2 linked regions of the Krasilnikovia cinnamomea genome follow. The protein of the gene in region 1 binds, or shares a complex with, the protein of each later gene. Links are inferred from orthologs where the notes say so. Each region holds a gene or a part of one and is shown in the gene's direction. Other genes may lie near its edges.

What was found. Proteins that work in one complex are often made in the same cells at the same time.
Region 2: sucB (region 1) and EV385_RS08805 share a complex: the UniProt entries of both Bacillus subtilis proteins name them as parts of the 2-oxoglutarate dehydrogenase (OGDH) complex. The link is inferred for Krasilnikovia cinnamomea from one-to-one orthologs.

The regions. Positions count from the first base shown.
Region 1 is NZ_SHKY01000001.1:5,097,548-5,104,761, reverse strand. The notes cover bases 1-2,982. They hold sucB (2-oxoglutarate dehydrogenase, E2 component, dihydrolipoamide succinyltransferase), read left to right. Parts: upstream 1-564; coding sequence 565-2,400; downstream 2,401-2,982. Other genes in these bases: EV385_RS23400 (TIGR01777 family oxidoreductase), read left to right, coding at 2,514-2,982; lpdA (dihydrolipoyl dehydrogenase), read left to right, coding at 1-521. Outside these bases: more of EV385_RS23400, read left to right, coding at 2,983-3,431; EV385_RS23395 (DUF6311 domain-containing protein), read left to right, coding at 3,638-5,488; lipoyl(octanoyl) transferase LipB, read left to right, coding at 5,524-6,156; aspS (aspartate--tRNA(Asn) ligase), read right to left, coding at 6,324-7,214. UniProt on the Bacillus subtilis protein: E2 component of the 2-oxoglutarate dehydrogenase (OGDH) complex which catalyzes the second step in the conversion of 2-oxoglutarate to succinyl-CoA and CO(2).
Region 2 is NZ_SHKY01000001.1:1,996,596-2,000,857, forward strand. It holds EV385_RS08805 (multifunctional oxoglutarate decarboxylase/oxoglutarate dehydrogenase thiamine pyrophosphate-binding subunit/dihydrolipoyllysine-residue succinyltransferase subunit), read left to right. Parts: upstream 1-357; coding sequence 358-4,062; downstream 4,063-4,262. Other genes in the region: EV385_RS08800 (ABC transporter permease), read left to right, coding at 1-209; EV385_RS08810 (DUF6104 family protein), read left to right, coding at 4,130-4,262. UniProt on the Bacillus subtilis protein: E1 component of the 2-oxoglutarate dehydrogenase (OGDH) complex which catalyzes the decarboxylation of 2-oxoglutarate, the first step in the conversion of 2-oxoglutarate to succinyl-CoA and CO(2).

The DNA.
Region 1 (7,214 bases):
CCAACGAGCGGCTGCACACCGGCGTCGGCAACATCTACGCGGTCGGCGACATCGTCCCCGGCCTGCAGCTGGCACACCGCGGCTTCCAGCAGGGCATCTTCGTCGCCGAGGAGATCGCGGGCAAGAACCCGGCGGTCATCGACGAGAACGGCATCCCCCGCGTCACGTACTCCGACCCGGAGGTCGCGTCGGTCGGCATCACCGAGGCCAAGGCCAAGGAGCAGTACGGCGCGGACAAGGTGTCGACGTACAACTACAACCTCGGCGGCAACGGCAAGAGCCAGATCCTCAAGACCGCGGGCTTCATCAAGCTGGTCCGGGTCAACGACGGCCCCGTCGTGGGCGTCCACATGGTCGGTGCACGGGTCGGCGAACTCATCGGCGAGGCGCAGCTGATCTTCAACTGGGAGGCGTACCCGGACGAGGTGGCCCAGCTCGTGCACGCCCACCCCACGCAGAACGAGGCGCTCGGCGAGGCGCACCTCGCGCTGGCGGGCAAGCCGCTGCACGCGCACGCCTGAGCCCCGCCCATCCACTACCGCAGGCCCTAAGGAGTTCGAAGAGATGCCGGTATCGGTCACCATGCCGCGGCTGGGTGAGAGTGTCACCGAGGGCACCGTCACCCGCTGGCTCAAGCAGGAGGGTGAGCGGGTCGAGGCGGACGAGCCGCTGCTGGAGGTCTCCACCGACAAGGTCGACACCGAGATCCCGTCGCCCGCCGCGGGGGTCCTGTCGCGCATCGTCGTCGGCGAGGACGAGACCGCCGAGGTGGGCAGCGAGCTCGCGGTGATCGCGGGCGACGGCGAGACCCCCGCCCAGCAGGCCCCCGCCCAGCAGGCCCCCGCCCAGCAGGCCCCGGCCCAGCAGGCGCCCGCCCAGCCGGCTCCGCAGGCCGAGCCCGAGCCCGCCGCGCCGACCACCCCGTCCACCGAGACGCCGGTGGGTCAGGAGGCCCCGGCGCCGCAGACCGCGGCGCCGACCAGCGGCGACGGCACGGCCGTGAAGATGCCCGCCCTGGGCGAGAGCGTCACCGAGGGTACGGTCACCCGCTGGCTCAAGCAGGTCGGCGACGCCGTCGAGGTCGACGAGCCGCTGCTGGAGGTCTCCACGGACAAGGTGGACACCGAGATCCCGTCGCCGGTCGCCGGCACCCTGCTGGAGATCAAGGTGCCCGAGGACGAGACCGCCGACGTCGGCGCGGTGCTGGCCGTGGTGGGCACCCCGGGCAGCGCCCCGGCGGCCCCACCCGCACCCGACCCGGCCCCGTCCGCTCCGGCGCCCCAGGCCGCCGCCCCGGCCCCGGCCCGCCCGGCGGCTCCGGCGCAGCCCGAGCCGCCGTTGGTCGAGTCCGCCCCGGCGCCGGCCGCCCGGCCCGCCGAGCAGGCGGCCCCGGCGGCCGCAGCCCCGGCCCCCGCAGCCGCCCCGGCCCCCGCAGCCCCGGCCACCGAGACGGTCAAGGCGAACGGCGCCGGCGACGCCGGTTACGTGACCCCGCTGGTCCGCAAGCTGGCCGCCGACAAGGGTGTCGACCTCGCCACCCTCACCGGCACCGGGGTCGGCGGCCGCATCCGCAAGCAGGACGTCCTGGAGGCGGCCGAGAAGAAGGCGGTCCCCGCCCCGGCCCAGCCGTCGCGTCCGGCGGCCGCTGCCACGCCGAAGCCGGCCCCGAGCCCGCTGCGCGGCCGTACCGAGAAGCTGACCCGCATCCGCGCCACCATCGCCCGGCGCATGGTGGAGTCCCTGCAGGTCTCGGCGCAGCTCACCACGGTCGTCGAGGTCGACGTCACGAAGATCGCCCAGCTGCGCTCCCGCGCCAAGAACGACTTCTTCGCCAAGCACGGGGTGAAGCTGTCGTTCATGCCGTTCTTCGCCTTGGCGGCGGTCGAGGCGCTGCGCGCCCACCCGGTCGTCAACGCGTCGATCGACCAGGAGGCCGGGACGGTCACCTACCACGACGGCGAGCACCTGGCCATCGCGGTGGACACGGAGAAGGGCCTGGTCGTGCCGGTCATCCGCGACGCGGGCGACCTCAACCTCGCCGGGCTCGCCAAGCGGATCGCCGACGTGGCCGAGCGCACCCGGGCCAACCGGATCAGCCCCGACGAGCTGTCCGGCGGGACCTTCACGCTGACCAACACCGGCAGCCGGGGCGCCCTGTTCGACACCCCGATCATCAACCAGCCGCAGGTCGGCATCCTGGGCACGGGCGCGGTCGTCAAGCGGGCCGTGGTCCTCGACGACCCGGACCTCGGCGAGGTGATCGTGCCCCGGTCGATGGTGTACCTGGCCCTGTCGTACGACCACCGGCTCGTCGACGGCGCCGACGCCGCCCGGTTCCTGGTCACCCTCAAGGACCGGCTGGAGGCCGGGCAGTTCGAGGGCGATCTCGGGCTGAGCTGACCCGTACGCCTCGTGGGCGCGCCGGCACCCGCCGGCGCGCCCACGTGCGTTCACCGGTCGCCCACGGGGGGACACCTGTGCACCCGAACGGCACAGCGGGCAATGATGGGGCCATGCGGATCCTCATGGCCGGCGCGTCCGGCTTTCTCGGCACCGCCCTTGCCGAACGGCTACGCGCCGCCGGCCACGACATCACCCGACTGGTCCGCCGCGAGCCCCAGCGGCCCGGCGAGGCGTTCTGGCAGCCGTCCACGGGGCAGCTCGATCCGGTCCGCGTCGCCGGCACCGACGCGGTGATCAACCTGGCCGGGGCCGGTGTCGCCGACAAACGCTGGACCGCGGCCTACCGGAACCTGATCCGGTCCAGCCGGGTGGACAGCGCCGGCACCCTGGCCCGGGTGATCAGCCAGCTGCCCGCCGCCGACCGCCCCCGCGTCCTGCTGCAGGGTTCCGCGGTCGGCTGGTACGGCGACACCGGCGACCAGGAGGTCACCGAGGAGGCACCCGCGGGCACCGGGTTCCTCGCCGACGTGTGCCGGGTATGGGAGGCCGCCGCCCGCCCGGCCGAGGACGCCGGCACCCGGGTGGTGCTGCTGCGCACCGGCATGCCGCTGGACGCCAGTGGCGGCCTGCTCAAGCCGCAGCTGTTGCCGTTCCGGCTGGGCATCGGCGGCCGGCTCGGCGGCGGCCGGCAGTGGGTGCCGTGGATGTCCCTGGCCGACTGGCTGGACGCGATCGAGGTGCTGCTGGAGCGCAGCGACCTCGCCGGTCCGGTCAACGTCGTCGGCCCCGAGCCGGTGACCAACGCCGCCTTCACCGCCGCGTTCGGCCGGGTGCTGCACCGGCCGACGATCATGCAGGTCCCCGGCGTGGCGCTGCGGGTGGCGCTCGGTGGGCTCGCCGACGAGGCGCTGCGCAGCCAGCGGGTCCTGCCCGGGGTGCTGCGCCGGGCCGGCTTCACCTGGCAGCACCCGACCGTCGACTCCGCCCTGCAGGCCGCGCTGACCCCGGCCCCGGCCACGGCCCGCTGACGGGCCGCGACCGAGACCGCCGAGGGGCGCCGAGGGGCACCGATCCAGGCCGGCTGGCGGCCGCGAGCCACAGGGGCTGCCAGCCGCGACCCAGGGGCTGCCAGCCGCGACCCAGGCCGGCGGCCGGCCCCGATGCGGGCCGGCGGCCGGCCGCGATTCGCGCTGGCTGCGGGCTCTGACGGCTTCCGCTTGCTACCGTGCGGCTCGTGACCGTCGCCACCGCCCCCGCCGACCCGCCGGTCGCGCGGGCCGACGCGTCCCGGGGCCGCCGGGCCTGGGCCGCTCACCTGCTGGTGGCCTCGACCGCCCTGCTGCTCGCCCTCTGGGTGACCGGGGGCCTGTGGGCCTCCCCCACCACCCGGACCATCGCCGCGAACCCCGGCGACCAGGCCTTCTTCGAAGGACTTCTCGGGTACGGGGTGCACCTGCTGCGGCACGGCGGCGACCCGTTCTTCACCGACCTGCTGAACGCCCCGCTCGGGGTGAACCTCGCGGCGAACACCTCCATCACCGCGTACATCCTGCTGTTCGCGCCGCTCACGATGCTGGCCGGGCCGCAGGTCAGCTACGTGACCATCCTGACCCTCAACCTCGCGTGCTCCGCCTTCGCGTGGTACCTGTTCCTGCACCGCCACCTCGTGCGGCACCGGGCCGCCGCCGCCCTGGGCGGGCTGTTCTGCGGCTTCGCGCCGGGCTTGGTCTCGCACGCCAACGGCCATCTGAACTGGACCGCCGGGTGGATCGCCCCGCTGCTGCTGTGGCGGGTGCTCACGCTGCGCGAGCCGGGCCGGTGGCTGCGCAACGGCGCCATCCTCGGCGCGGTGGTCGCGCTCTGCTTCTCGATCGCCGCGGAGGGACTGTTCTTCACCGCCCTCGCCAGCGGGGTGTTCATCGGAGCCTGGGCCGCCGCGCCGGCCACCCGGGCGCAGGCGCGGGCCGCCGCCCCCACCGTGCTGGCCGCCCTCGGCGTAACCGCCGCGGTGGCGGGCGCCCTGCTGGCTTACCCGCTGTACATGCACTTCGCCGGACCGCAGACGTTCTCCGGTACGGGCTTCGACCAGCGCGAGTTCTCCGAGGACGCCGCCGCGTACCTGGCCTACCCCAGCCGGTCGGTGGCGGGCTGGGCCGGGCTGGACCGCGCGGATCTGGCGTCGAATCCGACCGAGCAGGCGTCGTTCTTCGGGCTGCCGCTGATCGTGCTGGCCGGTTTCGCGACCGTCACCCTGTGGCGGCACGCGGACGCCGGCCGCCGGGCCACCCTGCGTGCCCTGCTGATCGTGGGCGCGGTGTTCACGGTGTTGTCGTGGGGGCCCCGGCTGCGGGTGCTCGACGACGAGACGCACCTCCCGCTGCCGTACGCGACGCTGGCCCGCCTGCCGCTGTTCGACTCGGCACTGCCCACCCGGTACGCGCTGGTCGTCGCGGGGGTCCTGGGCATCCTGCTGGCCCTGGCCGCGGAGTGGGTGCTCAGCACGGCCGGGCCGCGCAGCCGCGCCGCCTGGGCCGCCGCGTTCACCTTCGCGCTGCTGCCCCTGCTGCCCCTGCCGGTGCTCACCGCCGAACGGGCGCCGGAGCCCCGGTTCATCGCCGACGGCACCTGGCGGGAGTACGTGCCCGACGGCGGGGTGCTCAGCGCGCTGCCGTTCGCCACGAACCCGGGCCCGGACGCGCAGCGCTGGCAGGCGTACACGCTGGCGCGCGGCGGGCCGGTGTTCCGGATCCCGGGCGGCTACTTCCTGGGGCCCGGCGGCCCGGACGGCAAGGGCCAGATCGGCACCCCGCTGCTGCCCACGGACGTGCTGCTGCAGCAGGCCGCCCACTACGGCTACCTGCCGCCGATCACCGACGCGGAACGCGAGCAGGCCCGGCGCGACTTCGCGTACTGGAACCTCCAGGCGGTGTTCCTCGCCGACCGGGTCATCGGCTCTCAGGGGCTGCTGTTCCACACGACGCTGGAGCAGACCACGACCGCCCTGCTGGGGCCGCCGGAACGAGTCGACGACGTGCTGGTGTGGCGCATCCGTCCCGGGGTGGATCCGGTCACGCCCGGCGGCTGACGCGGCCCCCGAGCGCGCCGGACTACGCTGCAACGGTGACGACTTCTACGCTCGCGGTGCTGCGCCCCGGCCTGGTCGACTACCAGGTGGCGTGGGACGAGCAGCGCCGCCTGCACGACGACGTGGTGGCCGGTGCCCGCCCGGACACCATCCTGCTGCTGGAACACCCGAGCGTGTTCACGGCCGGCAAGCGCACGGAGCCGCAGGACCGGCCGCTGGACGGCACCCCGGTGGTGGACGTCGACCGGGGCGGCCGGATCACCTGGCACGGCCCGGGCCAGCTGGTCGGCTACCCGATCGTCAAGCTGCCCGACCCGGTCGACGTGGTGGCGTACGTGCGGCGCACCGAGCAGCTGCTCATCGACGTGTGCGCCGACTTCGGCGTCGTCGTGGAGCGGATCGAGGGGCGCAGCGGCGCGTGGGTGCGCGCCGACGAGCGTGGCCCGGACCGCAAGGTCGCGGCGATCGGCATCCGGGTCTCGCGCGGCGTCACCCAGCACGGTTTCGCCCTCAACTGCGACTGCGACCTGTCGAACTTCGACCGTTTCGTGCCGTGCGGCATCCGCGACGCCGGGGTCACGTCGCTCAGCGTCGAACTCGGCCGTCCGGTGCCGGTCGCCGAAGTTCTCCCGGTCGTCGAACGCCACCTCCCGACGCTGCTGGCCTGAGCGCGCACCGCCCGCTGGTGTGCCGCCCGAGCGAATCCGGCGGCACACCAAACGACGCGTCATGGCGCCAGGCCGCCACGCGGTCTGGCGGGCGCGCGATCAGGGCGGGCGCGCGATCAGGGCGGGCGCGCGATCAGGGCGGGCGCGCGATCAGGGCGGGCGCGCGATCAAGGCGTGAGGCGGTGCAGGTCTCGCGGGAACGCTGTGACCTCGCGGACGTTCGCGGCGCCGAGCAGCCGGGCGACGAAGCGTTCCAGCCCGATCGCGAAGCCCCCGTGCGCGGGCATCCCGTACCGGAAGCCGTCCAGATATCCCTCGTAGGCCGTGACCGCCTCGCCCCGCGCCGCCAAAGCCGCCGTGTAGTCGTCGTACCGGTGCAGCCGCTGCCCGCCGGTGACCAGCTCGACCCCGCGAAACAGCAGGTCGAAGCTGTTCGACCAGGTCGGGTCCGACGGCTGCGGATGGGTGTAGAACGGCCGCTTGCGCATCGGGTAGCCGGTGACGAAGACGAAGTCGCTGCCGTGCTCGCGGGCCGCCCACTCCCCCAGCGCCCGCTCGTGGGCCGGGGCCAGGTCGGGCTCGTCGGCGGGCGCCCCGGCGATCCGCAGCGCCTCGCTGAAGTGCACCGCCGGGATCTGTTCCGGCACGCCCGGCCCGGGGGTGCCCGTCCGGTCCGCCACCGTGTCGACCATGGTTGCCACGACGTCGCGCAGCACCGCCATCACGTCGCGGTGGTCGGTAATGAAGCCCAGCTCGGCGTCGAGCGAGGTGTACTGGGCCAGGTGCCGGGCGGTGTCGTGCGGCTCGGCCCGGAACACCGGACCGACCTCGTACACCCGCTCGAAGACACCGACCATGAGCTGCTTGTAGAACTGCGGCGACTGGGCCAGGTAGCCGGGGCGGCCGAAGTAGTCGAGCCGGAACACGTTCGCCCCGGACTCGGTCGCCGACGCGACGATCTTCGGCGTGTGGATCTCGACGAACCGGCGGGCCTCCAGCGCCGCCCGGAACCCCGCGGTGGCCGCGGCGGCCACCCGCAGCGCGGCGGCCCGGGCCGG
Region 2 (4,262 bases), 3.1 Mb from region 1 along the record:
TCATCTTCTTCCTGCTCAGCGAGTACGTGGCGGACTGGTTCTCGAAGCTGCAGGTGATCTTCCCGACGGCGGCGTCGCAGCTGATGATCTCGGGCACCGACCTGCCGGGGAGCCCGCCGCGCTGGGTCGGCGCGGCCGTGCTCATCGGCTACGCGGTGGTGATGGGGCTGATCGGGACGGCGATCATCAAACGGCGCGACGTGTCGTAAGCGTCCAGGGGGCGGAGTAGGCGTTCGTCACAGCCCGGACGTCCGGGTGGGCTGGCGTGGCGCACGGCGTAGCCTTGACGGGAATCCGTTCCGTCCCCTGTGACGATCGCGTCGCGTGTTGACAATGGTGAAAGAGGCGAACACGGAAGTGTCGACCCAGCAGACTTCGCAGGACAATCCACTCGCGGATTTCGGTCCCAACGAGTGGATCGTCGACGAGATGTACCAGCGCTACCTGGCCGACCCGGCCAGCGTCGACCCCGCCTGGCACGATTTCTTCGCCGACTACAAGCCGGCCATGGCTGCCGAGTCCATCGCGACGCCCGACGAGGCGACCGCCGCGAACGCGACCGCCACCGCGGCGCGCGCGGGCACGGACGCCCCGGCCGCCGCGACGGTCGCCCCGGTCAAGCCGACCGTGCCGGCGACCCCGAAGCCTGCTGAGCCCGCAGCCGCCAAGCCCGCCGCCCCGGCGAAGGAGACGGCCGCGGTTCCGGCCGGCGCCAAGGTCACCCCGCTGCGCGGCGTCGCCGCCAAGATCGTGCAGAACATGGAATCCTCGCTGGAGGTGCCCACCGCCACCAGCGTGCGCGCCGTCCCGGCCAAGCTGCTGATCGACAACCGCATCGTGATCAACAACCACCTCGCGCGCGGGCGCGGCGGCAAGGTCAGCTTCACCCACCTGATCGGCTGGGCCATGGTCCGCTCGGTCATCGCGCACCCCGAGATGAACAACTCGTACGCCGAGGTCGACGGCAAGCCGTCCCTCGTGCAGCCCGAGCACATCAACCTCGGCATCGCCATCGACCTCGCGAAGAAGGACGGCTCCCGCACCCTGGTCGTGCCGTCCATCAAGAACTGCGAGCAGATGGACTTCCGCAAGTTCTGGCAGGCGTACGAGGACGTGGTCCGGCGGGCCCGGCGCAACGAGCTGACCATGGACGACTACACGGGCACCACGATCTCGCTCACCAACCCGGGCGGCATCGGCACGGTGCACTCGATCCCGCGCCTCATGGCGGGCCAGAGCGCCATCATCGGCGTGGGCGCCATGGAGTACCCGGCGCCGTACCAGGGGATGTCCGACGAGACGCTGGCCGACCACGCGGTGAGCAAGGTCACGAACCTGACCAGCACGTACGACCACCGGGTCATCCAGGGCGCGCAGTCGGGCGAGTTCCTCAAGTCCATGCACGAGCTGCTGCTCGGCGAGCACGGCTTCTACGACGACATCTTCACCTCGCTGCGCATCCCGTACGAGCCGGTGCGCTGGGTGCGCGACGTGGCGCACACCTCCGAGGGCCAGATCGGCAAGGCGGCCCGCGTGCCGGAGCTGATCCACGCGTACCGGGTGCGCGGGCACCTGATGGCGGACACGGACCCGCTGGAGTTCACGATCCGCCGCCACCCCGACCTGGACGTGCTCCAGCACGGGCTGACGCTGTGGGACCTGGACCGTACGTTCCCGGTGGGCGGCTTCGGCGGCAAGCAGATGATGAAGCTGCGCAACGTGCTCGGCGTGCTGCGCGACACCTACTGCCGCCGGGTGGGCGTGGAGTACATGCACATCCAGGGTCCGGAGGAGCGCCGCTGGATCCAGGAACGCATCGAGATCAAGTACACCAAGCCGGACACCGAGGAGCAGAAGCACATCCTCAACCGGCTCAACGCGGCCGAGGCGTTCGAGACCTTCCTGCAGACCAAGTACGTCGGCCAGAAGCGCTTCTCGCTGGAGGGCGGCGAGTCGCTGATCCCGCTGCTCGACGAGGTGCTGCAGGCCTCCGCCGAGGGCGGGCTGGACGAGATCGTCATCGGCATGGCCCACCGGGGCCGGCTCAACGTGCTGGCCAACATCGTCGGCAAGCCGTACGAAAAGATCTTCAACGAGTTCGAGGGTCAGATGGACCCGAAGTCGGCGCACGGCTCCGGGGACGTCAAGTACCACCTGGGCCAGACCGGCAAGTACACCACCCCGGACGGCGAGCACTCCACCACGGTCAGCGTGGTCGCGAACCCGTCGCACCTGGAGGCGGTCGACCCGGTGCTGGAGGGCATCGTCCGGGCCAAGCAGGACCGCCTCGACCTGGGCATGCACGGCTTCACCGTGCTGCCCGTGCTGGTGCACGGCGACGCCGCGTTCGCGGGCCAGGGCGTGGTCGCCGAGACGCTGAACCTGTCCCAGCTGCGCGGCTACCGCACCGGCGGCACGCTGCACGTGGTGGTCAACAACCAGGTCGGCTTCACCACCGCCCCGGAGTACAGCCGTTCCTCGCTGTACTCCACGGACGTGGCCCGGATGATCCAGGCGCCGATCTTCCACGTCAACGGCGACGACCCCGAGGCGGTCGTGCGGGTCGCGCGGCTGGCGTTCGAGTACCGGCAGGCGTTCAACAAGGACGTCGTCATCGACCTGGTCTGCTACCGCCGCCGCGGCCACAACGAGGGCGACGACCCGTCGATGACCAACCCCCGGATGTACGAGATCATCGACACCAAGCGCAGCGTCCGCAAGCTGTACACCGAGGAGCTGATCGGCCGCGGTGACATCACCGTGGACGACGCCCAGGAGCAGCTGCGCGACTACCAGTCGCAGCTGGAGCAGGTGTTCAAGGCGACCCGGGACGCGGCCGGTTCCCCGCCGCGGCCGCGCAGCGTCGTACAGGAGCCGGATCCCGAGGTGGACACCGCGATCGACCCGGCCGTGGTGCGGGCGATCGGCCAGGCCCACGTGGAACTGCCCGAGGGGTTCACGCCGCACAAGCGGGTCCAGCAGCTGCTCGACCGGCGGGCCAAGATGGCCGCGGACGGCGGCGTCGACTGGGGCTTCGGCGAGCTGATCGCGTTCGGCTCGCTGCTGTCCCAGGGCGTGACCGTGCGGCTCGCGGGCCAGGACTCGCGGCGCGGCACCTTCACCTCACGGCACGCGGCGATCATCGACGCGAAGACGGGCAAGGACTTCCTGCCGCTGTCCACCCTGGCCACCGGCACGGCGCGGTTCTTCGTGCACGACTCGCTGCTCAGCGAGTACGCGGCAATGGGCTTCGAGTACGGCTACTCCGTGGAGAACCCGGACGCCCTGGTGCTGTGGGAGGCGCAGTTCGGCGACTTCGTCAACGGCGCCCAGTCGATCGTCGACGAGTTCATCTCCTCCGGCGAGGTCAAGTGGGGCCAGCGGTCCTCCGTGGTCCTGCTGCTCCCGCACGGCCAGGAGGGCCAGGGCCCGGACCACTCCTCCGGCCGCCCGGAGCGCTTCCTGCAGCTGTGCGCGCAGGACAACATGCGGGTGGCGAACCCGACCACCCCGGCGAACTACTTCCACCTGCTGCGCCGGCAGGCCCTGTCGCCCAAGCGCAAGCCGCTCGTGGTGTTCTCGCCGAAGTCGCTGCTGCGGCACAAGCTGGCCATCTCGTCGGTCGCCGACTTCACCACCGGCCGGTTCCAGCCGGTGCTCGGCGACACCGGCATCAACGGCACCCCGCTGCGGCCCGAGGCCGTCAAGCGGGTACTGCTCTGCTCCGGCAAGGTCTACTACGACCTGTACGCCGCGCGCGCGGAGCGGGGCATCACGGACACCGCCCTGATCCGGATGGAGCAGATCTACCCGCTGCCGGTGGAGGAGCTCAAGGCGGTGCTCGGGCAGTACCCGAACGCCGAGGACTTCGCCTGGGTGCAGGAGGAGCCGGCCAACCAGGGCGCCTGGTCGTTCGTGGCGCTCAACCTGCTCGAGCACCTCGAGGGCGTACGGTTGCGCCGGATCTCCCGGCCCGCGGCCGCCGCGCCCGCGGTGGGCTCGGCCAAGATGCACGACGCGGAACAGTCGGCGCTGATCGAGGCGGCGCTGCCGCGCCCGTGACCGCGCACTGAACAACCTGGGGCGTCCCGCCGATCGGCGGGGCGCCCCTGTCCACCTGGGAGAGTTCGTGTACTTCACCGACCGTGGCATCGAGGAACTCGTCGACCGGCGTGGCGAGGAGACCGTCACGCTGGAGTGGCTGGGCGACCAGCTGCGTACCTTCGTCGACGTGCACCCCGAGTTCGAGACCGCGATCGAGC